Regions from separate parts of the Paenarthrobacter sp. TRD_SC_7 genome, predicted to be linked through region 3. Evidence: riboswitches for the same ligand, from Rfam matches in the RefSeq annotation. Region 3 holds a riboswitch; each other region holds the start of a gene.

Region 1 (10,193 bases), 220 kb from region 3:
AGCAGCTGCATCAACAGCGCCGGCTAGTGTTTCAGTGGACTTGCCTGCGGCTTGCGTGGATACACCATCCGGAATGATGAGGTTGTGCTGGTAAGAAGCAGTAAGGATTGAGCCAAGCACAGCCGTTCCCAGGAGCGAACCCAATTCATAGCCGGTCTCGGAAATAGCCGAGGCGGCACCGGACTTGTCGGCGGGCACTGACGCCAGGATGAGGTCGTTGGAGATGGTCTCCGCAGCGCCCACACCAACTGCGAGGACGGTTAAGGCTGACAACAGGAACACGGGTCCGCTGCCGTGGTCTCCCACCACCACAATCAGGTAGCCCACGGCACTGAGCGTCAGTCCTGCAGCCACCACGAACCCGGGCCGCACCCGCTTGACCAGCGGGACCACCAGCAGGCCGGCGATGACTGTTGCAAGGAGCGCGGGAATCATTGCGATGCCGGCCTCCATGGGCGACTGCCCTTCAACCAGCTGCAGGTGCTGGGCAAAGAAGTAGATGAACCCCGTCATGGAGAACAGAGACAGCACGTTCGCCACGATTGCGGTGCTGAACACCTTGTTCTTGAACAAGGCGACATCCAGCATGGGGTTCTCAATCCGCTGCTGACGACGGACGAAGAGAATTCCCATCACCACGCCGAAGCCCATGAAAGCTGCAGCCGACGCTCCGAAACCGTGGACCGCGAATTCTTTGATGCCGTAAACGAACGGCGCCATGGTGACCACGGACAACACAATGCTGGGCAGATCGACCCGGCCCGGGTTGGCGTCCTTGGACTCGGGAATCAGGAGCCGGCCGAAAGCAAGGAGTGGCAGGAGCAGGAAGGCTGCAACCAGGAAAACGGCACCCCACCAGAAGTGCTCCACAAGCCACCCACCGAAGATCGGGCCGAGGGCGGCGCCACCGGAGAAACCTGCGGCCCAGACTGCGATCGCAAGCCGGCGCCGGTTGGGATCGGTGAAGATGTTCCGGATCAGGGACAACGTGGAGGGCATCAGCATGGCGCCGAAGACGCCAAGGCCTGCGCGGCCGGCGATGAGCCATTCAGCGGAAGGCGCGAAAGCTGTAGCAGCCGAAACCGCTGCGAAGCCCGTGCTGCCGATCATCAGCAGCCGGCGTCGTCCGATCCTGTCGCCCAGGTTGCCCATGGAAACAAGGAGTGCAGCCAGGACCAGCGGATAGGCGTCAACAATCCATAGGAGCTGCACGCCGCCCACATCCAGGGAACGGGCGATTTCGGGCAGGGCAAAGGTGAGCGCAGTGTTGTCGACGGCCACCAGCAGCACCGGGAACATCAGGAGTGCCAGTGCCGTCCAGTCGCGCCACGGTGCTGCCTGGCCCTTAACGGGATGAGCGGAACGGGGTGCTTGGGTTGAGGACGGCGAGAACATGTCACTTACTGTACCGTCCAGACGGTATAGTTTCAAATGCAACCCTGCAAGCCTTTAGGGAATGATGGACACATGCCACGAAAACCAGTTGCCCGGGACGCCGTCCTGGATGCCTTCGAAGCCCTCCTTATTGAGGTGGGGGAGCGTGCCGCCACGCTCGACGCCGTTGCCAAGCGGGCAGGGGTGTCCAAGGGCGGGCTGCTCTACCACTTTCCCAATAAGGAAGCGCTGATCGCAGCCCTCCTGGAGCGCCTGGACTTGCTCGCCCAGGAAGATACCGAACTGATGAAGGCGGCGCCGGATGGTTCAGCCGCCTACTTCATCCGGTCCTCGCTCTGGGCGGACACCCCTATGGACCGGGCGTTCGTCGCCGCCACAAGACTGGCCGAGGTGGCCCACGAGGAAACCCGCCGCAGGTTCGCCGCGATCCAGCAACGGTGGCTGGACGTGCTCGCAGAGGACGTCGGACCGGAAGTTGCCAAGGCCGTGAGCTACATGGGTGATGGCCTCTATTTCAACGCGATATTCGAAGGTGGGCAGGAGGGTGGCAACGCCGGGCGGGAGGCCGACGTCGAAATCCTGCTGGGAGTCCTCGAGCGGCTTCGGAAGTAGCGAGTCATCCATTTGCTGCAGCGCCCGGCACATAGGACAATTAACCCTTGTGGCGTGTCCAACGCGGCACCCATACACAACTGAACATGCCTTTGATCTGCGGCGGGAGAGTCCTGCAAGCAAGTGATGCAGGCGCCGTAGGAGCAAACCCTCCCCAGGAATCTCTCAGGCCCACGCACCGCCGCGGCTAGGCAACTCTGGAAAGCAGCAGGCACTCCGCCCACCTTCGGGTGAAAGAGTGCTGTGCTCACCGACGGTGCAAGCGATGGTTGTTCACGCAACGCGCGGAAACTCTCAGGTCCAATACAGAGCGGGGAGGAACCCAGCCGCTGTGGCGTACCCAAACGCTGCCCAAGTAATGGAGTTCCTTCGTGACGGTTAGTTCTGCCTCCACCACCTTCGTCGATCGGCATATCGGCGCCCGCCGCCAGGCCGACATTGAGACCATGCTCAAGTCCGTCGGCTACGACACCGTCGATTCGTTGGTCGACACCGCCGTCCCGAACGACATCCGCCAGGATGTTGCCCTTACCCTGCAGAACGCACTGAGCGAAGTTGAAGTTCTGGCTGAGCTGCGCAGGCTCGCGTCCAAGAACAAGACCGCCGTCCAGATGATCGGCCAGGGCTACTACGACACCGTGACGCCGCCGGTGATCCGCCGCAACATCCTCGAGTCCCCGGCCTGGTACACGGCCTACACTCCGTACCAGCCGGAAATCTCGCAGGGGCGCCTCGAAGCACTCCTGAACTTCCAGACCATGGTCCAGGACCTCGTCGGCCTGCCAATCGCCAACGCATCCCTCCTGGATGAAGCAACCGCAGTGGCCGAAGCCGTCCTCATGATGCGCCGAGCCAACAAGAACAAGGCTGCCCAGGATGGCAAGACCGTCCTCGACGCAGACTGCCTCCCGCAGACCATCGCCATCGTCAAGGGCCGTGCCGAGGCGCTCGGCTTCGAAGTCGAGGTCGCTGACCTTTCCTTGGGTCTCCCGGAAGGTGCCATCAACGGCGTCGTTCTCCAGCAGCCGGGTGTGTCCGGCCGCGTGTTCGACCACTCTGCCGTGATCGCCGACGCCAAGGAGCGCGGTGCGCTGGTTACCGTCGCTGCCGACCTTCTTTCCTTGACCCTCATCACCCCTCCAGGTGAGCAGGGCGCCGACATCGCCGTTGGTTCCGCACAACGCTTGGGCGTTCCGCTGTTCTTCGGCGGCCCGCACGCTGCCTACATGGCCGTCCAGAAGGGTCTGGAGCGTTCCATGCCCGGCCGTCTGGTGGGCGTTTCCAAGGACGACGCCGGTGTCCCCGCCTACCGCTTGGCGCTGCAGACACGTGAGCAGCACATCCGCCGCGAGAAGGCCACATCCAACATCTGTACCGCGCAGGCACTGTTGGCCATCGTGGCCTCGATGTACGCCGTCTACCACGGCCCCGAGGGCTTGAAGGCGATTGCCGAAACCGCCCACGGTCACGCCCGCGCCCTTGCAGCGTCACTGAAGGGCGCCGGCGTCGAGGTCCTCCACGGCTCCTTCTTCGACACCATCACCGTCCGCATCCCCGGCAAGGCCGCTGAGATCGTCGCCGCTGCCGAGGCCAAGGGCATCAACCTGCGCGGCATTGATGCTGACACGGTTGGCATCTCCGTCGATGAGACCACTACTGATGAGATTGTCGGTCGTCTCCTTGAGGTCTTCGGCGCTTCGGTCCTTGAGTCCGCTGACGGCTTTGCGCTTGAGGGCTCAGTTGAACGCACGAGCGACTTCATGCAGCACCCGGTGTTCAACACGCACCGCTCTGAAACCCAGCTCCTGCGCTACATCCGCAAGCTCTCGGACCGCGACCTCGCGTTGGACCGCACCATGATTCCGCTGGGTTCCTGCACCATGAAGCTGAACGCCACGGCTGAGATGGAAGCCATTTCCTGGCCGGAGTTCGCCTCCATCCACCCGTTCGCTCCGGATTCCCAGACCGAGGGCTGGCGTGAACTCATCACCGACCTGGAAGCCCAGCTGACCGAGATCACCGGCTACGATCAGGTCTCCATCCAGCCGAATGCAGGTTCCCAGGGCGAGCTCGCCGGCTTGCTGGCGATCCGCGGCTACCACCTGTCCCGCGGGGACGAGCAGCGCACTGTCTGCTTGATTCCGGCTTCTGCCCACGGCACCAACGCAGCTTCGGCAGTGCTGGCCGGCATGAAGGTAGTGGTAGTTGCCACGGCTCCAGATGGCACCATCGACCACGTTGACCTCAAGAACAAGATCGAAGCCAACCGTGACGCGCTCTCGGCGATCATGATCACCTACCCGTCCACGCACGGCGTGTACGACGCCGACGTCCGCGAAGTATGCGACGCCATCCACGAGGCCGGCGGCCAGGTGTACATCGACGGCGCCAACCTCAACGCCCTCGTCGGGCTCGCCCAGCCGGGCAAGTTCGGCGGCGACGTGTCCCACCTGAACCTGCACAAGACCTTCTGCATCCCGCACGGCGGCGGCGGCCCGGGCGTGGGCCCCGTTGCTGCAAAGGCACACCTTGCGCCGTTCATGCCGGGCGATGCAGCAACCTGGAGCGAAGGCAACGACGTTCCGATTTCGGCGTCGCGTTTCGGTTCCGCCGGAGTCCTGCCGATCTCGTGGGCCTACGTGAAGCTCATGGGTGGCCAAGGCCTCACCGAAGCCACCAAGTCTGCACTGCTGGCTGCAAACTACATCGCATCCCGCCTCAACGAGCACTTCCCGGTCCTCTACACCGGCGAAGGCGGACTCGTGGCGCACGAGTGCATCCTGGATCTGCGTGAACTCACGGCCAAGACCGGCGTGACTGCTGAAGACGTGGCCAAGCGCCTCATCGACTTCGGCTTCCACGCTCCCACCCTGGCCTTCCCGGTTGCGGGCACGCTCATGGTGGAACCCACCGAGTCCGAAGACCTCGTGGAGATCGACCGTTTCATCGAAGCCATGATCACCATCCGCAAGGAAATCGACCAGGTGGCCAACGGTGATTTCTCCGTGCAGGATTCTCCGCTTCGCCGCGCACCCCACACGGCTGCCGCCGTCGTAAGTTCTGACTGGGACCGTGCGTACCCGCGCGAGCAGGCCGCCTTCCCGGTCCACCACCTCAAGCAGGACAAGTACTTCCCGCCCGTTGGCCGCATCGACGGCGCAGCCGGAGACCGTAACCTGGTCTGCTCCTGCCCGCCGATCGAAGACTTCGAAAACTAAGGACTGGTCATGACTGAGAACTACACGGCTCTGTACGAAGAGCACAAGAAGCTCGGCGCGTCCTTCACCGACTTCGGTGGCTGGCAGATGCCGCTCAAGTACTCCTCGGAGTTGGCTGAGCACCATGCCGTCCGAAAGTCCGCCGGCCTGTTCGACCTCTCCCACATGGGCGAAGTCTGGGTCACCGGTCCCGAGGCTGCCGCGTTCCTCGACTACGCCCTGGTGGGAAAGATCTCCGCCATGGCCGAGGGCAAGGCCAAGTACTCGCTGATCTGCCAGGCAGACGGCGGCATCATCGACGACCTCATCACGTATCGTCGTGGCTCGGAGAAGTTCCTGGTGGTTCCGAACGCCGGCAACGCTGCTGTGGTTGCTGCGGCTCTTCTGGAGCGCGCCGCTGGGTTTGATGTTGTTGTTGAGGACGCTTCCGCGTCGACTTCCCTGATCGCTGTTCAGGGTCCGCTCGCTGAGGCGATCCTCCTTCGCTTGGTTCCCGCCGAACAGCACGCGCTGGTCACGGAGCTGAAGTACTACGCGGCGGTTGAAGTCCCGTTGACGTTCGACGGCGGCACTCAGGACCTGCTGCTGGCACGTACCGGGTACACGGGCGAAGACGGCTTCGAAATCTTTGTGTCCAACGACTCCGCTGCTGCCCTGTGGCAGGCCATCGCGGACGTCGCTGAAGAAGGCGAGCTCACCCCGGCTGGTCTCGCATCCCGCGACTCGCTTCGCCTCGAAGCCGGCATGCCGCTTTACGGCAACGAGCTGTCCCGCGAGGGCAACCCCTTCGCGGCAGGGCTCGGACCCGTGGTGGCGCTGTCCAAGGAAGGTGACTTCGTTGGCAAAGAGGCACTCGCTGCCCTCAAGGCTGACGGTGCCGGATCCACCAGCGGACGCAAGCTCGTTGGCCTCAAGGGCCTGGGTCGACGCGCCGGACGCGGCCACTACCCGGTCCTCAAGGACGGCGCCGTGGTTGGCGAAGTCACCTCTGGTCAGCCCAGCCCGACGCTTGGGTACCCGGTAGCTTTGGCCTACGTTGCTGTCGAGCACAGTGCAATCGGCACGGCGTTGGACATCGACCTGCGCGGCAAGGCAGAGCCTTTCGAAGTCGTCGCACTGCCGTTCTACAAGCGCCAAAAGTAATTCACCGGTTTAGTCATCACACGAAAAGGAAACAGAATGCCCAAAGTAGCGCCCGAACTTCAGTACTCCGACGAACACGAGTGGGTTTCCCGCGGCGAGGGGAACTCGGTGTCCGTTGGTATCTCCGAGGTTGCCACCGACGCACTGGGTGACATTGTTTATGTTGACCTGCCCGAAGTCGGTTCCACTGTGACTGCAGGTGAGACCTGTGGCGAAGTCGAGTCCACCAAGTCCGTTTCGGACCTGTACTCGCCGGTGACTGGCGAGGTCACGGAGATCAACGACGCCGTTGTTTCCGACCCCGCCCTGATCAACAACGATCCCTACGGCGCCGGCTGGCTGTTCAAGGTTGCCGCTGAGTCCGAGGGCCCGCTGCTTTCGGCAGAGGAATACGCCTCCAAGAATGGCGGAGACCTGTCCTAACTGCTCTGGCCAGTGGGACCGACATCCTCTGCGACCTCGGTCGCTTGGGCGCCCGCTGGGCGGACGCGAAGCTCCCTTAGACGGTCGCTGCCGGACGCCGGTCCCAAGGGGCCGTTCCCGGAGCCGGCGAGGTATTGCCAGTCCAATTCGTGGGTTCGCTGCCGGAGGTGCCGTGCGCACGGCATGTCTGGCAGCTAAACCCTGTATTGGATGGTGGAAGCCCGCGGAGGAGGTCGGCCCAACGGGCCACCAGCCGCCGACTGTGGCGTAGCGTGGGATTGTAGAACTGAATAATATAGCGACGCCGGGTTGCCGCCTTTGGGGGCCATCCGGCGTCGTGCTTCGGCCGACCTCCGCCATAAGCAGGGGCGGCCCTCCGGCAGGACCATCTGCCGGACCGTTTTCAAGCTTTGTTAAGGGATCCCGACCATGGCTGTTGGTGTTTTCGATCTGTTCTCTGTGGGTATTGGTCCGTCGAGTTCTCATACTGTGGGACCGATGCGGGCTGCTGCGGTGTTCGCTGGTGAGCTCAAGGACGCTGGCGTCTTGGGCTCGGTGGCGTCGCTGCGGGTTGATCTGTATGGCTCGTTGGCTGCGACGGGTCGTGGGCACGGGACCATGACGGCTACGCTGCTGGGCTTGGAGGGTTATCACCCCGAGCTGATCCTGCCGGAGGAGGTGGAGGAGCGGCTCGCGACGATCGCTGAGACAGGTGTTTTGAACCTGGCTGGTGCCTCCGGCGAAGGCGTTGAGCTGCCGTATGCGGTTGAGGACATGATCCTGCATCCGTTGACGGTGTTGCCGCGGCACACGAACGGGATGAAGTTTGCTGTCTCTGATGCTGAGGGGAATGTGCTGCGGGAGGCGACGTTCTTTTCGGTGGGTGGTGGGTTCATTGTCCGGGAGGGTGAGGAGGACGCGGCCCGGGCTGAGCTTGAGGAGACGAAAGCGGAGTTGCCGTTGCCGTTTCGGACGGCGGCGGAGTTGATGGGCCGGTGTTCCTCGAAGGGGTTGGGGATCAGCGACATTATGTTCATCAATGAGCGGGCGTCCCGGAGTGAGGAGGAGATCCGGGAGGGTCTTTTGCATATCTGGTCGGTGATGGAGGCGTGTGTTGAAACGTCTTTGAAGCGTGAGGGTGTGTTGCCCGGGGGTTTGAAGGTCCGGCGTCGTTCTCCTGATTGGTTGGAGCGGTTGCTGAAGGAGGACAAGGACCGGAACGATCCGAAGTATTGGCAGGAGTGGGTGAACCTGATCGCGTTGGCGGTCAATGAGGAGAACGCTTCGGGTGGTCGGGTGGTCACGGCGCCGACCAATGGTGCGGCGGGGATCATTCCGGCGGTGCTGTATTACGCGTTGAATTATGCTCCGGGGATGGATCAGGCCACGCAGGCCGATAAGGACGATGTGGTGGTGAAGTTCTTGCTCGCCGCGGGTGCGGTGGGTGTGTTGTATAAGGAGCAGGCGTCCATTTCGGGGGCCGAGGTTGGGTGTCAGGGTGAGGTGGGGTCGGCGTCGTCGATGGCCGCTGCCGGGTTGGCTGAGGTGATGGGTGGTACGCCGGGTCAGGTGGAGAACGCCGCGGAGATCGCGATGGAACACAATCTGGGTTTGACGTGTGATCCGATCGGGGGTTTGGTGCAGATTCCGTGTATTGAGCGGAACGCGATCGCTGCGGCGAAGGCGATCAACGCGGCGAAGATGGCTTTGTGGGGTGACGGGACGCACCGGGTGTCCTTGGATGAGGTGATCGTGACCATGCGTGAAACGGGCAAGGACATGTCCTCCAAGTACAAGGAAACAGCGATGGGCGGCCTCGCCGTCAACGTCGTCGAATGCTGAGTCACGTTATTGTCAGTCCCTGATGCAATGCTGTATCCATGAGCGGGGGATACAGCAGGGACTTTTTGCGGACACGGCTTGAACTGCCCAGTCCGTCGGCAACGACGACTCTTTTGGACTATACCCACTTTTCCGTGCGTTTCCGGGCTGCCCGGAAGCTCGCGGCGATTGTGGGGGTCAACATCAACGGCAAGGAACTTGTGCCCTTGGCCCGCGAGGGATCGTGGCATTTGGATGACCGGATCCCCAGGGAGCAGCAGGCTGGCCCGGATGTGTACAAGAACAACGCGTTTGATCGCGGCCACCTGGTCCGGCGCCTGGATCCGGTGTGGGGCGACGCAGCAACGGCTAGGAAAGCCAACCAGGACACCTTTAGCTATACCAACGCGGCACCACAGATTGATGACTTCAATCAGGGGAAGGAACTGTGGGTAGGGCTCGAAGACCACGTGCTGGAGCATGCCGACGCCCATGATGCCAAGCTCAGCGTGTTCACCGGTCCGGTCTTCCTGGATGACGATGCCCTCTACCGAGGCGTGCAGGTTCCCCGGAGATTCTGGAAAATCGCCGCTTGGACGAATGATGGCAAACTTGGCGCAGCCGGATTCGTGCTGGATCAGTCGCCCTTGCTGGGCAAGGTCGAGTTGAAGAAAGCGATTAGAGAGCGACTCCTGGAGGGCGAGCCGCCGCCGCTGGGTCCCTTTCGCACCTTCCAGGTTCCCATCGGAGAGATCGCAGACTTGACCGGGCTCAGTCTTAGCAGGCTTATCAGCGCGGATCGCCTGGCCAGTGGCCAGCGCGAGCTAGGGAAGGCGCCCAGGGCCATCAAGCTGGAGAGAGCAGATCAGATCAGGCTCTAACTCGTGGCCGGCCAGCAGAATCGGGGATATCCACATCCCCGATAGACTTGAGGCTGCATGTCCGCATGCGCACAAAGCTTTGAACACTGCACTGAACCCTGAGATTGGACACGGCCCTTGCGAGAATTTACCGCCCGCTTTGCCACCGCCGAGGAAATCGATAACTGGGACAAGCACGTCACGGCGAATCCGAACGGCGGCAACATGCTGCAGTCGGATGCCTACGCGGCAGTCAAGGACGGTAACGGCTGGCTGGTCCGCCGCCTGGTGGTGGAGACCGCCGAGTACTCCAGCTACAACCTGCTCCTGGAGAAGAAGTTCCCGGTCTTGGGGCGTCTCTGGTACCTCATCAAGGGACCGGACGTCGTCGATGTCAGCGACATCCAGCCCGCCCTGAAAGCAGTAGCCGCCCTGGCCCGTGCGAAGAAGATGAACGTCTTCACCATCAAGATCGAGCCTGACATTGTGGACTCGGCTGACGCCATGGCAGATCTTCAAGCTGGTGGCTTGGTGAAGGCCCCCAACATCCAGTCCAATGACTCCACAGCCCTACTTGATATCTCCGCACCGGCCCATGAAGTCCTCCGCAGCATTTCCTCGCGTGCCCGCAACGCAGTTCGCAGGGCGGAGCGCGAGGGGTGCGAGGTTCTGCAAGCTGAGCCGGGCGAAGACAGCTATCGGACGCTCTATGCCCTCATGC
Region 2 (10,193 bases), 1.1 Mb from region 3:
TCAACGTGTTCGCAGCCACCGTAGTAACGCTTGCCCGGGTAACCCTCGGCGTACTTATTCGTTAGGACGGAACCCTGAGCCTGCATCACTGCAACAGCTGTGTGGTTCTCCGAGGCGATCATTTCCAGGCCGTCGCGCTGGCGACCCAATTCGTCGTCGATCTTCGCAGCGATCTCAGGGTCCAGCTCGGAAAGCTGGGCGTCCAAGGACGCCGACACCACCTGCTGAAAGTCAGTTACGGATACCGGGTTCACAGTTCCCCACCGTTCGTTGCAGCGTATTCTTCGGCCGACATGAGCGGCCCTTCTTCTGTTGCGGCCACCTTGAACAGCCAGCCGGCGCCATAGGGATCGTTGTTGATAAGGGCGGGATCGCTGACAACGGCGTCGTTGATCTCGGTCACCTCACCGGTGACGGGCGAGTACAGGTCCGATACCGACTTGGTCGATTCCACCTCGCCACACGTCTCGCCTGCAGTCACGGTCGACCCAACCTCGGGCAGGTCCACGTACACAATGTCACCAAGGGCATCCGCGGCAACCGCGGAGATCCCGATCCCTACAGGCCCGGCACCATCAGCGGCGACCCACTCGTGCTCAGCCGAGTACTTCAGCTCGGCAACTACTTTGCTCATTCCAATTCCTCACTTCTCGTATGTCTAAAACTGTTGTGGTCCGCGGTCCGGGTTGGGTGGCGGCGACCCGAACGGAGGCTTGGAACCCGTCTTTCAGCGGGTTGCCTCGATCCCTTGATTCCGTGGGCAAGGTGATCCGGCGGTTATTTCCGGCGCTTGTAGAACGGGAGCTGGACGATCTCGAAGGGTTCGGCTTTCCCGCGGAGGTCGACGTCGACGATCGTGCCCGGTTCGGAATGCTCGACGTCGACATACGCCAATGCGACCGGGTAACCGAGCGTCGGGCTCGGCTGGCCGGAAGTGACTTCGCCGATGAGCGAGCCGTCCTTGAGGACCGAATAGTGGGCGCGGGCGGCGCGGCGGCCAATGCCCTTGAGTCCGACGAGCTTCTGGCCGATGGTGGAACCGACGCCTGCCGCCTTGATGGCCGTGAGAGCATCGCGGCCAACAAAGTCGCTTTCCTTGGCGAGGGAGACCACGGGGCCGAGTCCGGCGGCGTAAGCGTTGACGTGGCGGGAGAGCTCGTTGCCGTAGAGGGGCATTCCGGCTTCGAGGCGCAGCGAATCGCGGGCTGCGAGGCCGGCGGGGATGAGTCCCTGGCCTTCCCCGTTTACGAGGAGCGCTTCCCAGAGACCAGGTGCGTCAACGTTCGGGATATAGATCTCAAAGCCGTCTTCGCCGGTGTACCCGGTGCGGGCCAGCAGCAGGTCCTGCCCGTTGATGGAGACCTCAACGGCAGCGTAGTACTTCAGCTCGGTGACCAGCGCGTGCTGCTCCGCGGGGACCAGCCTCAGCAGGATGGCTTCGGCGTTCGGGCCCTGCACGGCGATCAGGGAGGTTTCCGCCGAAGCATCCTCCACTATGACGTCGAAACCGGCCGCCCGCTCCAGCAGTGCCGCAGCAACCACCTTCGCGTTGCCCGCGTTGGGGACCACAAGGTACTTGTCTTCAGCGCGACGGTAAGAAATGAGGTCGTCAATGATGCCGCCGTCGGCGTTGCAGATCAGCGAGTACTTGGCCTTGCCCACTGCGATGGCGGACAGCTTGCCCACCAGCGCGTAGTCCAGGAAGGCGGCCGCATCCGGGCCGCTTACCCAGACTTCCCCCATGTGGGAGAGGTCGAACAGGCCTGCGGACTGACGGACCGCGTGGTGCTCGGCGAGCTCGGATTCGTATTTGAGGGGCATCTGCCAGCCGCCGAAGTCCGTAAACGATGCGCCGGCCTTTTTGTGCTGCTCGTAAAGAGCGGTGTAGTTCTCAGACATGTCGGGAGTCCTTAGTTTTCGAAGTCCGTGAGGGGAGGGCAAGAGCACACAAGATTGCGGTCACCCGCGGCGCCGTCGATGCGGCCGACGGGCGGGAAGTACTTGTCCTGCTTCAGGTGGTGGACGGGGAACGCTGCCTGCTCCCGCGGGTAGTCGCGGCCCCAGTCGGAACTTACGACGGCGGCAGCCGTGTGCGGCGCGTTGCGCAGCGGCGACTTCTCAACAGTGAATACTCCGTCTGCGACCTGCTCGATCTCCGCACGGATGGTGATCATGGCCTCGATGAAACGGTCGATCTCGGCCAGATCCTCGGACTCAGTGGGCTCCACCATCAAAGTGCCCGCAACCGGGAACGCGAGGGTGGGGGCGTGGAAGCCGAAGTCGATGAGGCGTTTCGCTACATCCTCGGCCGTGACACCCGTGCGAGTGGTCAGCTCACGGAGGTCCAGGATGCATTCGTGCGCCACGAGTCCGCCCTCGCCCGTGTACAGGATGGGGAAGTGCTCATCCAGGCGGGAGGCAACATAGTTGGCTGCCAGCAGCGCGGACTTCGTGGCCTCGGTCAGGCCCTGGCCGCCCATGAGCTTCACATACGCCCAGGAAATCGGCAGGACACCGGCAGAGCCATAACGCGAAGCCGAGATTGCAACGCCCGTAGAGGCGCCGTCCTCCGAAGAAACAGTGCTGTTCGCGTCGCCGGGCATGAACGGTGCAAGGTGGGCTTTCGCAGCTACAGGACCGACGCCCGGTCCACCGCCGCCGTGAGGGATGCAGAAAGTCTTGTGCAGGTTCAGGTGGGACACGTCGCCGCCGAACTTGCCCGGCTGGGCCAGACCAACCAGCGCATTCAAGTTGGCGCCATCAACGTACACCTGGCCGCCGGCTGCGTGGATCGCGTCGCAGACCTCGCGGACGTCGGCGTCGTAGACGCCGTGCGTGGACGGGTAGGTGATCATGATGCAGGACAGGACGTCCTTGTTGGCTTCGATCTTGGCAGTCAGGTCCGCGTGGTCGATGGTGCCGTCAGCAGCCGTAGCCACCACAACAACCTTCATGCCGGCCAGCACTGCCGAAGCTGCGTTGGTGCCGTGGGCAGAAGCCGGAATCAAGCAGACAGTGCGCTGCTCGTCCCCGCGGGACAGGTGGTAGCCGCGGATCGCCAGGAGCCCGGCAAGCTCGCCCTGGGAACCTGCATTCGGCTGGATGGAGACCTGATCGTAGCCGGTGATCTCGGTGAGGTCGGCTTCCAGGTCTTCAATCAGTTCGCGCCAGCCGGCTGTCTGGTGATCAGGAGCGAACGGGTGGATGGAGGCGAACTCCGGCCAGGAAATCGCTTCCATCTCAGCCGTGGCGTTCAGCTTCATGGTGCAGGAACCCAGCGGAATCATGGTGCGGTCCAGTGCCAGGTCCCGGTCGGACAGCTTGCGGATATAGCGCAACAGCTGTGTCTCGGAACGGTGCGTGTTGAACACCGGGTGCTGCAGGAAGTCGCTCGTCCGGGCCACGTTGGCGGGCAGTTCGAACCCTGCCGCGTCCCCTACCGGACCCGCGCCAAAGGCGACGGCCACCGAGGCGAGGACCTCCGGCGTCGTGGTTTCATCAACGGAGACGCCAACGGTGTCCGCGTCGATGAGGCGCAGGTTGATGCCGCGGGCTTCGGCGGCGGCGATGACCTTGTCGGCCTTGCCGGGGACGCGCACGGTGAGGGTGTCGAAGAAGGATTCGGACACGAGTTCGCGACCGGCCTTCTGCAGCGCGGTAGCGAGCGTGCGGGCATGGCCGTGGACAGTCTCGGCTATCGACTTCAGGCCTTCAGGACCGTGATAAACCGCGTACATCGAGGCGACGATGGCGAGCAAAGCCTGGGCTGTGCAGATGTTGGACGTGGCCTTCTCACGGCGGATGTGCTGCTCACGTGTCTGCAACGCCAAGCGGTACGCAGGCACACCGGCGTTGTCCTTGGAAACGCCCACGATGCGGCCCGGAAGCGTGCGCTCCATACCTTCGCGGACGGCCATATAAGCAGCGTGCGGGCCGCCGAAGAACAGCGGAACGCCGAAGCGCTGCGCGGTTCCGACGGCGATGTCCGCACCTTGTTCGCCCGGGGGCGTGATGAGGGTGAGCGCCAGAAGGTCCGCGGCAACGGTAACCAGCGCACCGCGTTCCTTGGCCTCAGCGATCACGCCGGAGTGGTCGAACACGCGGCCGGACACGCCCGGCTGCTGGAGCACGATGCCGTTGATGTCGCCGTCGGGAAGGCCAGCCGAAAGGTCCGCGATCTGAACCTCGAAGCCCAGCGCCTCAGCGCGGCCCTTCACGATGGCGATGGTCTGAGGAAGGAGATCCGCGTCCAGGACAGTCTTGCCATCCTTGGCGGCCTTGTTCTTGTTGGCGCGGCGCATCAGGAGCACAGCCTCGGCAACGGCGGTGGCTTCATCCAGCAGCGAGGCATTGGCAACGGGAAGTCCCGTGAGGTCCTGCACCATGGTCTGGAAGTTGAGCAGTGCTTCAAGGCGGCCCTGGGAAATTTCCGGCTGGTACGGCGTGTAGGCCGTGTACCAGGCCGGAGCTTCCAGAATGTTGCGGCGGATGACCGGGGGCGTGACGGTGTCGTAGTAGCCCTGGCCGATCATCTGCACGGCAGTCTTGTTCTTGGACGCGAGCTTGCGGAGCTCGGCGAGGACCTGCACCTCGGTAAGGGCGTCCTGCAGCTTCAAGGCAGTTTCCTGGCGGATGGAATCGGGAACCGCGACGTCTACCAAGCCGTCGACCGAGTCGTAGCCGATGGCCTTGAGCATAGTGTCAACGTCGGCTTGGCGGCGGGCGCCGATGTGCCGGTCCGCGAAGGCGGTGGGGGTTGATTGAACAGTCAAGAGGAACTCCATGATTCAGGCGCCCACTGAGCGCCACGATGATGTGGGGTTCCTCCCCGCTCTGTATTGGACCTGAGAGATTCCGCAGGAATGGTTGCCTGCTTGCACCGTCGGTGAGTCCGGTTACCCGGACTGCTTTCCAGAGTTGCCTAACCGCGGCGGTACATGGGCCTGAGAGATTCCTGGGGAGGATTTGCTCCTACGGCGCCTGACTGGATGTACCGGCAGGACTCTCCCGCCGCAGATCAAAAGCGTTGCATCACCGTCAGTGACACGCTTCACACCATAGCGGGTTGTCTTGGCTTCGTGCAAGCAAGCCCAGGCATAACCCCTCGCCCCCGAAACACCAGCTTGAAACTTCGGAGTGGTAGTTTGATCTCTGCTGAGGCAGACACCCGCACCCAATCGGAGGACCATCCATGCTTAAGGGTTTCAAGGACTTCATACTTCGCGGCAACGTGATCGAGTTGGCCATTGCCGTCGTCATCGGCAGTGCCTTCACGGCCCTGGTTGCTGCTTTCACCACCAACATCATTAACCCGCTCATCGCTGCCGCAGGCGGAGTGAACGCCGATGGCCTGGGCTTCAGGATCTGGCAGGACAACCCCGCCACGTTCATCAATATCGGCGCTGTGCTGACGGCGCTCGTGACCTTCGTAATCACCGCTGCCGTGGTTTACTTCATCTTCGTGGCACCCATGAACAAGATCAATTCCCTGGTCAAGGACCGGCTCTCCACCGAGGAGCCCGAGGAAGAGCCGCTTCCGGCAGATACGGCCCTGCTGGCCGAAATCCGTGATCTCCTCAAGGACGCGGCGGCAGCCCGCACCGCAGGCAACACTTCCGAGCTGGACGCGGACTTCGATTCCAACCGCACGCGCTAGGGCCGACCGCACGCGCTAAGAGCGTCCTCCCCGCGGGCGCTCCTTCCCCGTTGCTTAGACGAACCCGGCATCCTCCCCGCGAGGGCGCCGGGTTCTTGCACGTTCACCGGCCTGTCCCCAGAACGTGACGCGCAGGCAACCGGCTCGAAACAGGGGCAGGGCAGCATGAAACCATGAAGCCCAACCCGAGCACTCCCGTCACCGCAGATCTCCTCTGTGATGTCTGCGGACAGCTGCCCGAACCGCCCAAAGCCCGGCTCACACTCGCGAACATCGCGGTCATGCTTCCCATCGAGTTGCTGGTCCATGCAGCGGTGGTGGAAACTCACTTGCCTTACGTAGCCAAGGTCCTGCTGCTTGCCGTGACCGCCACAGTGTTGGTCATTTGGGTGGCTGAATCATCAGCAGCCAAGGTCCTCCGACGCTGGTTGCATGCGCCAGCCCTCCGCCAGCGGCGCAAGCTGCACCTCGCTCCTGCCCTGTGGCGAGCCAGAACGGTACTGCTGGACCAACCTGGGTCCCTACAAAAGATCACCCAGTCCCTCGCCAAGCTGGACACCAACATCCTTAGCCTTCACGTCCACCCGATGATCCGGACAGGTGGCGCCGCCACGGGGCTCAGTGAAAGGGTGATGGATGAGTTCGTTCTTTCCGCCCCTGGCGACGTCACCGAGCAGGAACTACTGAAAGCACTGCACGACGGCGGCGGGCATGAGTCACACGTTTGGCCCACCACGGCTTTAGCCATGGCCGACGGCCAAACCAAGGCCTTGAGTCTCGCCACCCGCATCGCCGGGAACCCGAAGGAGCTTCCGATGGCCGTCGCCGAGCTCCTCTCCGCAAAAGTAGTCCCGATCGATCCGGAACGCCCCACGCACGAGGCGACTACCGGCGTCGGGCCTTCCACTGACATCCTTAAAATTCCGACCGCGTGGCACGGTCCGCTGGTCTTTTCCCGGCCTGGTGAGCCATTTTCGCCCGCCGAATCGGCACGCGCGCACAGGCTGGCCGAGCTCGCGGAGATCTTGGCGCACAGTCCGGAGGACAGGCAGCGTTCCCTCCCGGTTAGTGGTGCGAGATCAACGTAACTCCCTGCGAAACGCCGGTGTCGTGACACGCGCCATGGCAGCAACCGGGCAGGAGCGCAGGACCTGTCAGTGCATCACGCGATACCTCAGGAAGATGGTGCCATTGCCGAAGGTGCGCTCTTGGGCGAGTTCCAGCCGGGTGCCGACTCCGTCCGGCAGGCCTTTCTTCCCGCCGCCCACCAGCACCGGCACAACGTAGAGCTGGCATTCATCGATCAGCCCTTCCCGGAATGCATTCGCCGCGAGTTCAGGCCCACCAATGACAATGTCGCTGGCAGCCGTGGCCTTTAGGTCCCTAACGTCCCGTGCCTTGAATTCCCTCTCGATCCGCGTCTTTCCAGTAGTGGGCTCCTGAAGCGAGCGGGAGTACACCACCTTCTCCGCACTTCGCCATAGCTGCGCAAAGTCGTCGATGTGGGCTGGCTCGGAGGAGGTGTCCCAGCTGTCCCAGGCGCTCATCACGTCGTAGAGCCGCCGACCATACAGGTACTGCTGCACAGAGCGCTCACGAGCATTGATGAACCGGTGCACTTCCTCGTCCGGCACGCCCCAGTCAAAGTTGCCCTCGGTGTCCGCGATGTAGCCGTCCAAGGACACGATGGCCGAGTAGATGAGCTTGGCCACGGAGGTTCAGTCCTCGTCAATCTTTTCGAGAAGCTTCCCCAAGGCATCACGAATATCTTCGTAGTCGTACTGGCCGGCCCTGCTCTCGGCGGAGATCACTCCGCAGCGGTGGATCTTCTTGAAGTCACCAATCGGGAATTTGTAGTGGCCCTTTTGCTCGTCCGGGTGTTCGTCGTCTATACCGAGGAACCACTTGGAGTATTCGGCGTGGCCGTGCTTGTCCAGAAAGGCATTCTCTTCCTTGGTGGACGGAGCGTGTTCGCTCCAGTCGTCGCGGGTGTCCTTGACCACCCTGCCGTCGCGAATCAGATGCTTCGCGTGGTCGAAAGCCTTCTTGTTGAGTTTCACGGTCATGGCGCAACCTCGCTTGAATGTGGCGGTTCGGCATGGGCAGGGCTAATCGTACGGTTCAGCATAGGACCACCAAGGACCGTCCGAAAGACCCGGCAGTCCAGCAGGATCGCCGTCAGAACTCAGTTCATGAGCCGGATCCAGAGCCCAGTTCCTCGTTCCTTCATCACCATCCGTCGTTCAATGGGCCCTTGTTGAGTGAGCCATAGAGCATTTCCGTCAGACGTCACAGCGTCCACCAGCCCTTGGTCCAGAATGTCGTTGCCGCGCCGGATCTGGACAGTCTGCCCAACAAGCAACCTCCAATTGGTCACTTTCTTCCCCTCTGCTTGGGTGAAGCGGGCCCCGAACAGCGAATCCGTCTTACCGTTTTGCAAATCGATGACTCCTCGGCTGTTGTACAACTTTTCCTTGAAAGGTTTCTGTACAAGACGTGTGCCGTCGCCGCGCGGTCCATGACGGAAATACGTGGGTCGAATTGGGAGACATACGTCTCCTAGAGCGCCTTCACCGCCCCCAGGACCTTAGTCAACGAATCCTTCGCATCACCGAACAGGAGCGTGGTCTGGGGTTCGTACAACAATTCATTCTCAATCCCTGCAAACCCGGGACGCATGGAGCGTTTGAGGAACACTACCTGCCGGGCATCGGCGACTTCCAGGATGGGCATGCCGTAGATCGGTGATCCCGAGGTGGTCTTTGCCGCAGGATTCACAACATCGTTGGCGCCCACCACCAAGGCCACATCGGTGGTCTTGAACTCGGAGTTGATATCGCTCATTTCCTTCAGAGACTCGTACGGCACATTGGCCTCTGCGAGCAGTACGTTCATATGGCCGGGCATTCGCCCAGCCACGGGATGGATGGCGAAGTCCACTTCAATTCCCCGCGCTTCCAGGGCAAGGGCAAGCTCTGCGGCGGTGTGCTGGCCTTGAGCGACAGCGAGGCCATATCCCGGAACGATGATCACCCGCTGCGCATAGCCGAGCAGCACTGCGACGTCCTCCGCACTGGAGGAACGCACCGGCCGCTCACTCACCGCTGTGGATCCAGCAGTGGATCCCCCCTTGAAGGCTCCGAACATGATGCCTGCAACACTGCGTCCCATCGCGGCAGCCATGGCACGGGTAAGGATAGTGCCGGAAGCTCCCACCAGGGTGCCGGCCACGACAAGAAGGACATTCCCCAGTACCAGCCCAGACGCCGCGACTGCCAGGCCAGTGAAGGCGTTCAAAAGTGAAATGACAATCGGCACATCAGCGCCGCCTACAGGGAGCACCAACAGGATTCCGGCAACAAGACCCAAAAACAGCAGGACCAGCGCCAGCACCAGCGAGCCGTTCAGGATCACCACCGCTCCAGCCCCCACGGCAGCCAGCAACACCAGGGCCATCAGGGCGGGCAGGCCAGGAAAAGTCACGGGCCGGGTGGTCATGAGCCCCTGAAGTTTGGCGAAAGTGACACCGGAGCCAGCGAACGACACCGCACCCACCAGCAATGTGAAGACGATGGCCAAACGAACCCAGGGATCGTCCGAATGCGCGAGTTCCAGCAACGCGACCAGCGCCGCAGCACCACCACCCACACCGTTGAAGAGGGCAACGAGCTGCGGCATCTGCGTCATTTGTACGCGACGGGCCACGGGCGCAGCCACACCCGAGCCCACCGCTATGGCCCCTAGAATCCAAGGGATGTTGTCCAGTTTCACGGAGACAAACACCGTCACTACAGCCAGCACGGCGCCGAATGCTCCGATCAGGTTGCCGCGCCGGGCAGTCCGTGGTGAATTCAGGCCCTTCAGGGCGAGGATGAAGCAGGCCGCGGCGGCGAGGTACAGGAGCGCCGTCCAGGTGGGATTGAGCAGCGTCATTGCCGGCGCTCCTTTTGGACCGGCTCCACGGCTTGGACCGCCTCCACGGCGCCGGAACTCTTCGGAGGAACGTTCGACGGCGGCCGTTGCCGGCCGCGGAACATCTCCAGCATCCGGTCGGTCACCACAAACCCGCCTACGAGGTTGGCCGTGGCAAGGACTACAGCCAGCAGGGCGACCGCCAACACCCACGGGTCACCGGCCTGTCCGGCCACGATGATGGCCCCCACCAGGATGATGCCGTGGATCGCGTTGGCCCCGGACATGAGCGGAGTGTGCAGGGTGCTGGAGACCTTGGAAACCACCTCAAAACCCACGAACACCGCCAGGACCGTGATCGTTAGCAGGCTCATGCCGTCCATCAGCGCGCTCCTTCACTGCCGGGCTGGGAAACGGCGGTTTGGGGACTGCCGGTTTGGGAACCGGCGGCAGGTCCGCTACCAAAGGGGGCAGTTTCCCCTGCGAGCGCCGTTAGTGCTTCCGCAGTTGGTGCGTGCCGGACCTCACCGTCGTGGGTGAGGCACGTGCCGGCAACAACTTCATCCTCAAAGTCCGGAGCCACTACGCCGTCCCGCGTCATAAGGGCCAAGAGGTTGGAGACGTT
Region 3 (10,193 bases):
ACGCGGTCATCGGACGTGGCAGTCCAAAGGAAAGTCTCAGGGTATTCAACACCGTCGTGAAGGAGATGGTAGGGCGAGAAGGTGCGGATGAACTCCCACTGTCCGGGGATATCGGGGTCACCGTATTCGGCGATCCACGAGTATCCGGCGGAGAGCTTGGTGTAGCGGCGCATGTCCAGGAGCGGCACCCCACAGGAAACAGCCCCGAACAGTTCCGGGTACTGGGTCAGCATGTTGCCTACCAGGAGGCCACCGTTTGAACCGCCCACACAACCGAGTCGACGGCGGCTGGTGACGCCTCGCGAGATCAGGTCCCGGGCCACGGCTGCGAAGTCCTCGTAGGCGCGGTGCCGGTTTTCCTGAAGTGCTGCACGGTGCCAGGACGGGCCGTATTCACCGCCGCCCCTGATGTTGGCCACGACGTAGACGCCACCGCGTGAGTGCGCGGCAGCCCCGTTGTCGGAGGATGCGCCCACAGTGCGGCGCTCAAGCCAGGCCCGCCCAACGGTTCCGCTGTAAGCGGGCGTGCGGGCGATCTCGAACCCGCCATAGCCGGAAAGTTGGGTGGGATTTTGGCCATCCAGCACCAGGTCTTTGGATGCGACTTGGAAGTAGGGAACCTTGGTCCCATCGTCAGAGACAGCAAAGTGCTGCTGGACTTCGTAGTCGGCCTCGTTGAAGAACGACGGCGACCGCTTAACTTCGGCGTGCCGGCTCACCACGCCACGGCTCTCGGCCTCCGACGATGACACGGCAAGCCTCCCTCTGGTCAACGTTGTGGGCGTCGTGAAACCGGTGGCCACCAGCCAGAAGTCGTTGCCTTCGGCGCCCGGGTCTTCGTCATCCACGGCGTAAGCATTGACGTCGTGCAGGGGCGGGCAGGCGTCCAGTACGGTGGAGGCCCAAACTCCGGCGGAGTCAACAGTTGATGGATCCAACACCCGGATTTCGGAGGACACATCGCGCAGGAGGTTCAGCATGAGGTAGTCCTTGGTCCAGCTCCATGACTGCAGCGACGTATGAGCATCCGGCGTAAAAAGGACCAGCAAAGAACGCGAACCAGCCAGATAAGAGTCAAAGTCAGCTGCCAGGAGAGATCCAGCAGGGTACACAACACCAGCAACTTCCCAGTCCCGCTGCGGGCGGAACATCAGCCAGTCCCGGTGGGCGCTGATGTTCACGTCGGTGGGAACGTCGATGGCCACCCATGAACCGTCCCGCAGCAGCGACGTACTGCGGTTGTAGAAGTCGATGTAGTCCACGGCGAAGGTCCGCTCGTAGCCCGGCGTTGAGTCGTGGGCCACCATGGCCAGCATGTGGTCCTCGGGGATTTCGAAGAGGCGCTCTGCCTGGGCCAGCGACTGGCCGCGGCGAAGCTTCACTCCGGTCCGTGCATAGGAGGACGTAGTTGCGGGGAGCCCGTCCGCGGTGCTGGACACGAGCAAAGTATCGGCATCCAGCCAGTTGACGTTGCCCTTCGCTGTGGGCAAGTCAAAGCCACCCTCCACGAAGGTGCGGGATTCGACGTCGAACTCGCGGTGGCGGTCAGCGTCGCCGCCGTCGGGGGAGAGCGAGACCATGGCCAGGCGGTACTCGGAGCCGTCGGCAGGACGGAGGAAGCCGGCGCCATGGAATACCCACTCAACGCCTTCGGCGGCGGCAAGGGCGTCGATGTCGAGCAGAACATCCCACTCAGGGTCCTCAGTGAGATAACTCTCCCAGGTGGTGCGGCGCCAGAGGCCCTTGGGGTGTTCCTGGTCCTTCCAGAAGTTGTAGTAGAAGTCGCCGCGTTTGGAGACCATCGCGATGCGATCGGTGGAGTCGAGGACTTCCAGGATGCCGGCCTCTACGGCCTCATACTCGGCGTCCTCCAGCAAGTCTTCGGTGCGCGCGTTCTGCTCGCGGACCCACGCCAGCTGTTCTTCGCCGTGGATGTCTTCGAGCCAGACGTTTTCATCCGTGGGCTCAGGCGCGACGTCCGCTGCGTGGCGCGGGCCGGAGGCTGGCGCGGTCTCATTCTCGGGAAGTGGCGTCTGATCAGCTTCTGTGGTGGTCATCGCCCCATCCAAGCAACACTATTCAACGGTAAGCAAGTCACGCAGAAGTTAGGCTTGAGCGTGGCTAAATCCCAAACCAATCGTGTTGCCCTGATCGGGGCCGGCCCTCGGGGCACCAGTGTCCTTGAGCGGCTGCTCGCGAATTGGGCTGCGGACAGCCCACAAGGAACCACCCTTCACATCGACGTCGTGGACCCCTACCCGGCCGGTTCGGGTCACGTGTGGCAACCGGAGCAGTCACGCCTGTACTTGATGAACACCCAATCGTTCTATCCCACCCTCATTCCCGAGGACCCCAAGCTCGCACCGCCGCTCACGGGCGGCTCGTTCGATCAGTGGCGGGAGGCCCGGCGTCGTGATGGCGAGGGACTGAACGACGCCGAAAAGGCGGAGCTGGCCACGCTGGAATCGCACAACTTCCCCAGCCGCGCGCTGTACGGGCGGTACCTTCGCCAGACTTTGGAAGGGCTGCTGGAACGGCTGCCCGACGGCGTCGAGGTCACCTTCCATGGGACGCTCGCCATTGCTGCGCGTCCCGTACCGGAGGGGTTCGACGTCGAACTCGCCAACGGTGTGACGCTCACCGCCGGGTCCGTGGTCCTTGCGCTGGGCCATATCGAATCCCGGCTGAATCCCGAGCAGCGGTCCTTCAAGAGCGCCGCGGAGGAACAAGGCCTGATGTACTTCCCGCCCGCACCGCCCGCTGACGTTGATTGGCAGGCTGTGCCGGACAACGAGCCCGTGCTGGTCCGCGGAATGGGTTTGAACTTCTTCGATGTGATGGGCCAGTTGACGGAGGGCCGCGGCGGCAAGTTTGTTGAGGCTGGTTCGCCCGGCGCGGGTATCCTCGAGTACCGGGCATCGGGCAGGGAGCCCAAGATCATTGCTGCGTCCCGAAGGGGCACACCGTATCGCGCCAAGGCGGGGCTGGCTGGCTACTACCCCAGCAGCATCACCATGCGCTACCTGACAGAAGACGCCGTGGACCGGTTTCGTGCAGCCGGTATCCAACCTGGCTTCGATCATGACCTCTGGCCGCTGCTCCACCGCGATGCACTCTGGGCCTATTACTCGACGCTGGCTCGGTCCCAGCCCGCCGCGATTAAAGACCCCCCGCAGTTCCTCGCCGACCTTGAGGATGCGCTCCAACCGCATGCGCACACCACTGCGAACTGGGAAATCGAGGTGGGAAACGTCGTCGAAAAACACGTCGTCACCTCCCGCCGGCTGAATCTGAGGGGGCTCGCGGCGCCGCTCGCCGGCCGGACATTCGCTTCCCGGAGCGTGCTGGACGCCGCTATCACGGCCTACCTGGATGATGATGCGCGACGATCAGCGCTAGGTGAGGCCGACCCGGTCAAGATGGCCATCGGCGCACTCCACACTGGCCGGGCAATCCTCAAATCCGTAGTAGCGGACGGCGGAATTACCGATGAATCCTGGTTGGCAGGGCTGCGCGGCTGGTTCGAGTCGTTTGTCGAAGGACTGGCCAGCGGAGCGCCGGCGTTGCGCTCGGAGCAGTTGGCCGCTTTGGCGCGTGCCGGCGTCGTGAGTTTTGTGGGACCGGACCCGAAGTTCAGCGTGGACCGGGGTGCCAAGGTGTTCCGTGCCGTTTCGCCGTGGGTACACGACGCTCCGGTGGAAGCACGGACGCTTGTGGAGGCGATGTCGCCGGCCAACAGAGTGGGCATCAACCTCTCGCCTTTGCTGGAACAACTCATGGCCGACGGACTGGTGCGCACCAAGATCATGATGGGTGTTGAGGGGACGCCCATGCAGACCACCGGCCTTGACGTGGAACCGCACCCCTACAGGCCCCTGGCGGCCAACGGGTCCATCACCAAGAACTTGTACGTCCTGGGTCTTCAGTTATCAGCGTCGCAGTGGGGGACGGCCATCGCCGCTGAGGCCCGTCCGCGCACCGGACCGTCGTACGCGAGCGGCCAGCGGACGCTCCGCGATGCCGATGAGATAGCGCGTAGCATTCTGGGCCGTTGAAGACATGAGGTTGCAGCGCCACGCCCCCTTCGTTAGTGTGTGAGCTGCATCACCGCTTGGTGTTGCGCGCTTTTGATCTGCGGCGGGAGAGCCCTGCCGGTACATCCCGTCAGGCGCCGTAGGAGCAAACCCTCCCCAGGAATCTCTCAGGCCCATGTACCGCCGCGGCGAGGCAACTCTGGAAAGCAGTCCGGATACCGGGCTCACCGAAGGTGCAAGCCTTCCTGCCCGGCAGGAAGGCGGAAACTCTCAGGTCCACGTACAGAGCGGGGAGGAACCCGAATCAATGTGGCACTCCGTGCCGCCTGAACGATGGAGTTCCTTTGACGATTCAGCGCCCACCTTCCACTGGTCCCGATTCACCCCACCTCGAGCGACAGCTCAGCAACCGCCACATCCAGCTCATCGCCATCGGCGGAGCCATTGGCACTGGCCTCTTCATGGGCTCCGGCAAGACTATTTCTGCCGCCGGACCGTCCGTCATCTTCGTGTACATGATCATTGGCTTCATGCTGTTCTTCGTCATGCGTGCCATGGGCGAACTGCTGCTCAGCAACCTCAACTACAAGTCATTCAGCGACTTCGCCGCCGACCTTCTGGGACCGTGGGCGGGTTTCTTCACCGGCTGGACGTACTGGTTCTGCTGGGTCATCACCGGGATCGCGGACGTGATCGCGATCGCCGGGTACTCCCAGGAACTCTGGCCGTCCTTGCCCCTCTGGGTGCCGGGACTGATCACCATCGCCATCCTCCTTCTACTGAACCTCGCCACCGTGAAAGCCTTTGGCGAGACCGAGTTCTGGTTCGCCCTCATCAAGATCGTCGCCATCGCGGCGCTCATCATTGTTGGCCTGTTCATGATTTTCAGCGGTTTCCAGTCCGACGCCGGACCGGCCACCTTCACCAATCTCTGGAGCCACGGCGGCTTCTTCCCGAATGAGTTCATGGGCTTTGTAGCCGGCTTCCAGATCGCCGTCTTTGCGTTCGTGGGCATCGAACTCGTGGGCACTACAGCTGCCGAGGCCAAGGACCCCGAGAAGAACCTGCCCAAGGCCATCAACTCGATCCCCATCCGCGTTCTGCTCTTCTACGTAGGCGCCCTCATCATCCTCATGTCGGTCACCCCCTGGACCCAGTTCGCTGCTGGACACAGCCCCTTCATTGCCATGTTCTCGCTGGCCGGCCTCGGCGCAGCGGCCACCATCGTCAACCTCGTGGTGCTGACCTCCGCGATGTCATCGGCAAACTCGGGTATCTACTCCACGTCCCGCATGGTGTTCGGCCTCGCCCAGGAGGGCGACGCTCCCAAGGTGTTCGGCGCTCTCTCCGGACGCAAAGTACCCCGCAACGCCCTGTTCCTTTCCTGCGTTCTTCTGCTGTCCGGCGTCGTCCTCATGTACGCCGGTTCGGACATCGGCAAGGCGTTCGACATGGTCACCACGGTGTCCGCTGTCTGCTTCGTCTTCGTATGGTCCATCATCCTGGCCAGCTACCTGGCTTTCCGGAAGCGTCGCCCGCACCTGCACGAATCTTCGGCGTTCAAGATGCCCGGTGGCGTGGTGATGGTGTGGGTAGTGTTCGCGTTCTTTGCCTTCGTGCTCTGGGCTCTGACCACCCAACCGGATACGCTCGCCGCCCTGTTGGCCACGCCGGTGTGGTTCATCATCCTGGGGGTCGCCTGGTTGATTCTCCGCCGCCGTCCCGCGCACTTGGCCCGTTACGAGGAGTTCAAGGCTGAGCTCCAGCGCGATGCGGACAGGACGCGGGAGCCGGAACCGGCAAACAAGTAACCGCACGGTCAACAAGCGCAGGCCCCTCACGAAGAAGTTCGTGAGGGGCCTGCTGTTGCTACTGGCCTGCTGGTCCTGTCTCAGGGGTGGTTAGCCCCTCAGGCACTTCTGATACTCCAGCCAGGCAAACGCATACCGAAGCCAGCCCACGATGTCATACCACTTGGATGGCTTGGTGGGTGCGGTGCACTGCGGCGGGTTGGTGCCGCTTTCCGCCACGTTCACCAGCGTCTTCACCACGGTTCCACTCTCGACGGCGGTGAGCACCAAGGTGCCGGCGCCTGCAGCCGCCGCAGCGGGAACCTTGAGGTTCACCGTGGCCTCGCCGGCCGTGACCGGAACAGAACCGAGCGCCAAAGCCGCGCCCTTGGCATCAACGAACACTGCATTCAGGGTTGCGTTGGCCGGGCTGCCGATCGAGGTGAGGTTCAGCTTGGACACGGCCAGGGAAACGGGCTCTCCGGTCTTGACCTCAGACGCCGTGGAGTTGACCACGGCCACAGAACGGCGTGCGAAGTCCGGCGACACCGGATTGTGCTCGCGCAGGTACTTGATCCACGCGTCGCGGTCCACCAGACCCGTGTCCTTCGTGTTGCTGCCCTCCTTGAAGACCCGGAAGTTGTCACCACCGGTGGCCAGGAAGCTGAAAGTCCCGACCCTGTACTCCTTGGCAGGATCGATCACAGCGCCGTTCACCCAGATGCCGGTGATGCGGTCGCCCGCGGGGCGGGCGGCATCGTAGGTGTAGTTGACGTTCTTGGACACGCCCAGCTGCTGGTAGGGGCGGCTGGGGATGGTGCCGTCAGCGTTGGTCTGCCACTGCTGCTCCAAAAGAGTCTTGAACTGTGCACCAGTAAGGGACGTGGTCCAAAGGTTGTTCACGAATGGCAGCACCGCGTTGGCCTCGGCATAGGTGATGGTCCCGTCAGGTGCATAGTACAGCTCGTTACGCAGGCCGCCGGGGTTCACGACGCCGATCTCCGCCGCGCCCAGTTCGGGCGCCTTGAGTGTATCCACGAGGGAGTCCGCCACCAGGTTGCCGAGTGTGGACTCATTTGCGCGATCGTCCCGCTTGGGGGCGCCGCCCGCCGGGTCCGGGGTGAAGGCCGTGGTGATATCAGCGGTCACTGCGCCCACCGGCTGGTTGCCGATCTCGGCTGCCTGGGCGAGGGCCTTGTCCACGATGGTCTTCACAGCCGCCACGCGAGGGTAGGCAGCCACGAGGCTTTCAGCGGTGTCAGTGGTCCGATCCACGATGGCGGCCTTGTAAGCAGTCACTGACTTGCTTGCGGTGTCCACTGTGAGGGTCACGCTGCCCACGTTCTCGCCGTAATTGCCGGTCTGCACAATGGGTCGGGTCTTGCCGGTCGGCTGGCCGTTGGCGTCCAGTACCGGGGCGTTCCAGGCGTATTCCTTGTGGGTGTGCCCCGTGAAGATCGCGGCGACGTCTGGAGTCGTTTCGTTGACGAGCTTGGCGAATGGTCCGCCAGCGGCGACTTCCTGCTCCAACGTGGCACCCTCAGGCGTTCCGGAAGCAGCGCCGTCGTGATTTTCCACGATGATGAGGTCGGCCAGGTTCTCGGCCTTGATCTTCGCCGCCACCCGGTTAATGGCATCCACAGGATCACCGAACTCCAGGTCCGCGATTCCGGCCGGAGTCACCAAGGAAGGAACTTCCTGCGTGACAGTGCCGATCACTGCCACTCGCATGCCGTTCATCTCCAGGATCTTGTACTCCGGCAGGACAGGAGTGGTGGTGCCCTTCTGGTAGACATTCGCACCGAGGTAGGCGAACTTCGCGTTGGTGCCGCCAGCTACGACGCGATCGCGCAGGTCCGCCCAACCGCCGTCGAATTCGTGGTTGCCCACCGCGGATGCCTGCAATTCAAGCGCATTCAAGACGTCGATGGTGGGCTGGTCCTTCGCTACCGAAGAAGCGAAGAGGGAAGCGCCGATGTTGTCACCGGCAGAAACGAAGGCCGTAGCGCCGGGGGCAGCTGCCGCGCGGAGCTTCTCGACCGTCCCGGCGAACAGGACTGTGTTGGAGTCGATCCGGCCGTGGAAGTCGTTGATACCCAGGAACTGCAGGTCAACGGTTGCCGGTTCGTCGGCAGTAAGGTTCAGGCCCACCACCACGGGGTCGTGGTCGCTGGCCCGGAACTCGTCCCCGGCATAGTAGTTGGTCACATTGTTGTTATACCTGCTGTACTCCAGCGCGACGGACTCAAAAGAGTTGATGTTCCAGATGTCGGTTCCGGTCACAACCTTGTTGGCGGCCGGGGAAGCGAGGATGTGGTCCAGGGAACCCACCATGCCACCGAACAGATATGAGTGCTTGCCGGTTCCAGCCTCCAGGTCCGTGTAACCGGCGCCTGTGAGGACATTGATGGGATCTTCCTTGGCGTAGGCGTTGAAGTCGCCGATCAGGAAGACCTTGTCCGTGCCCTTGGAGGCCTGGAGGTCCTTGGAGAAGGCAAGCAGTGATTCAGCCTGCTTGGTGCGGGCGATGTTCGAGGCGCCCTGGCCCTTGTCCGTATCGTCCGGCGTGGCTGCGGAGCCCTTGGACTTGAAGTGGTTCACGATCGCGATGAACTTCTTGTCATCGTCCCCGCCCACGGGCCTGAAGACCTGTGCCAGCGGCTTGCGGGCACTTGCGAAGGCCGCGGTGTCGTTATGGATGATGGACTCGCCCACGGGCTCGGCCACGGCCTTCTTGTAGATGAATGCGGTGCGGATCATGTCTTCATCGCTCAGCGGGGGAGCGTTGGCGGGTGTGCGCACGTAGTCCCACACACCAGGTGTCTTGATGTTGAGCGCGTCAACCAACTTGGACAACGCGTCGTCGCGGTTCTTGCCGAACTGTGCCGAGTTCTCGATTTCTTCAAGGGATACAACGTCAGCGCCGGACTTGGTGATAGCGGCGAGGATCTTGCTTTGCTGGCGCTCGAAGTTCTCCGCATTGGCAGCACCGCGGGCGTTGCAGCCTTCCTTGACCGTGATCGGGTTGCCCTCGCGGTCGGTGTAGAAAACGCAGCCGGCCAGCTGGTCACCGGTGGTGGGGAAGTAGTTCAGCACGTTGAAGGACGCCAGTTTGAGGTTGCCTCCCACATCAGCGGGACCTTCGGGCCGGGTCGCGGTGAAGCTCGCAGGCTGGACCGACTCAGCGTTGGCCGGGTTCAGCGCCGTAAGTGGCTGGAACTTCCAGGAGTTGTTGCCGTAGCCCAGGACCACGTCGGTCCGGAACTGCGCCGGGGAGCCCACACGAACGGGATCGGACGTGGTCAGGTATGGCAGCTGCTGGGCCTTGGTTGTGGCGTCCTTGAGGAAGTTGGTGGACGCGCCGTCGTCGAGCTTGATACCGCGCAGCGCGTTGTCCGCCACCACCGCGGCGTACTCCGGCGAACCGTAGGCGGCCACCGCGGTCGGCTGCACCAACGGGGATGTGCCGGCCGCGAGGCCGATCTCGCCGTACTGGTTCAAGGAATAGTTGTCCGTGACCGTGAAGTCACCCTGCGGAGCCAGGAGCATGCCCTCCAGGCTTTCCCGCGCGGTCTCATTGGCTGGCAACGTGAACGGCGTCGACTTTACCTCGGGTGCCGCCTCGGTGAGCTTGTTCAAGCCCGCAGCTTCCACGGAGAGCTGGGTCTGGTTGGCGAATTCGCTGACAACACCGGTGAGTTGCACGTAGTCGCCCGGCTGGACCGTTGCCGCCGTCGCGGGTGAATAGACGAACAAAGCGTCCGACGCCGCCCTGGCCGCCCCGCCACTTTCACCGCCGGTTCCAGGGGTCTGGACGTAGTAGCCATTGAACCCGCCGGTGGCGTACACGGCGGTGACCTTGCCGCGCGTCGTCACGGTGCTGCCTACAAGCAGACTCGCCGTACCGGTTCCTTGGATCTCGGCAATGGTCTTGACACCGGGCTCCGGCTCGGGATCAACGGGCGGAGTTCCGCCGCCCTTGGAGGCGGTGGGGGTGATGGTTGCGCTGAGGCTGAAATCTGCGGCGTTGGAGTCCGTGTCAACACCGCTGGTGCGGTTCAGGCTCTTGACATCCGCATTTCCGGCGGGTGCGGTTGCAACGGCAGTTTCGAAAGTGTTGGAGGTGCCGTAACCCAAGAGGTCAGCGATGGCTGCGTTGCCCGTCACCGACCCGGCCGGAAGCGGTGAGACCGCGGTGGCCTGCCTGGACAGGATCAGGGTCCCGGTTGTCCCGCTGGGGTTCAGCGTGCCGGTTGCCTGAACATCGGCTGTGGGCAGTTCCGGCGCCGTGGAGGTACCGCTGTTGGTGGCACCTTGTACCAGGAAGTACCCCTTCGGGGGAATGCTGCCCGTCAGGGGAGTGATTCCC

The links. Region 3 has a riboswitch for glycine ahead of cycA (D-serine/D-alanine/glycine transporter). Riboswitches for the same ligand answer to the same signal wherever they lie in the genome.
Region 1: another riboswitch for glycine. It lies ahead of gcvP (aminomethyl-transferring glycine dehydrogenase); the one in region 3 lies ahead of cycA (D-serine/D-alanine/glycine transporter).
Region 2: another riboswitch for glycine. It lies ahead of gcvP (aminomethyl-transferring glycine dehydrogenase); the one in region 3 lies ahead of cycA (D-serine/D-alanine/glycine transporter).

The regions. Positions count from the first base shown of each region.
Region 1 covers NZ_CM149587.1:3,939,135-3,949,327, reverse strand. The annotation lists gene AC0J5Z_RS18765 (MFS transporter) at 1-1,395, opposite strand, end outside; gene AC0J5Z_RS18760 (TetR/AcrR family transcriptional regulator) at 1,468-2,007, shown strand; glycine riboswitch at 2,101-2,198, shown strand; gene gcvP (aminomethyl-transferring glycine dehydrogenase) at 2,379-5,225, shown strand; gene gcvT (glycine cleavage system aminomethyltransferase GcvT) at 5,235-6,368, shown strand; gene gcvH (glycine cleavage system protein GcvH) at 6,405-6,791, shown strand; gene AC0J5Z_RS18740 (L-serine ammonia-lyase) at 7,221-8,633, shown strand; gene AC0J5Z_RS18735 (DNA/RNA non-specific endonuclease) at 8,672-9,493, shown strand; gene AC0J5Z_RS18730 (lipid II:glycine glycyltransferase FemX) at 9,611-10,193, shown strand, end outside.
Region 2 covers NZ_CM149587.1:588,551-598,743, reverse strand. The annotation lists gene glyA (serine hydroxymethyltransferase) at 1-254, opposite strand, end outside; gene gcvH (glycine cleavage system protein GcvH) at 251-634, opposite strand; gene gcvT (glycine cleavage system aminomethyltransferase GcvT) at 778-1,899, opposite strand; gene gcvP (aminomethyl-transferring glycine dehydrogenase) at 1,911-4,772, opposite strand; glycine riboswitch at 4,922-5,020, opposite strand; gene mscL (large conductance mechanosensitive channel protein MscL) at 5,192-5,656, shown strand; gene AC0J5Z_RS02965 (amino acid-binding protein) at 5,830-6,744, shown strand; gene AC0J5Z_RS02960 (dihydrofolate reductase family protein) at 6,811-7,368, opposite strand; gene AC0J5Z_RS02955 (hypothetical protein) at 7,375-7,722, opposite strand; gene AC0J5Z_RS02950 (hypothetical protein) at 7,842-8,033, opposite strand; gene AC0J5Z_RS02945 (NAD(P)(+) transhydrogenase (Re/Si-specific) subunit beta) at 8,216-9,589, opposite strand; gene AC0J5Z_RS02940 (NAD(P) transhydrogenase subunit alpha part 2) at 9,586-9,951, opposite strand; gene AC0J5Z_RS02935 (Re/Si-specific NAD(P)(+) transhydrogenase subunit alpha) at 9,951-10,193, opposite strand, start outside.
Region 3 covers NZ_CM149587.1:4,155,760-4,165,952, reverse strand. The annotation lists gene AC0J5Z_RS19775 (prolyl oligopeptidase family serine peptidase) at 1-2,057, opposite strand, end outside; gene AC0J5Z_RS19770 (FAD/NAD(P)-binding protein) at 2,118-4,055, shown strand; glycine riboswitch at 4,129-4,227, shown strand; gene cycA (D-serine/D-alanine/glycine transporter) at 4,379-5,845, shown strand; gene AC0J5Z_RS19760 (ExeM/NucH family extracellular endonuclease) at 5,936-10,193, opposite strand, start outside.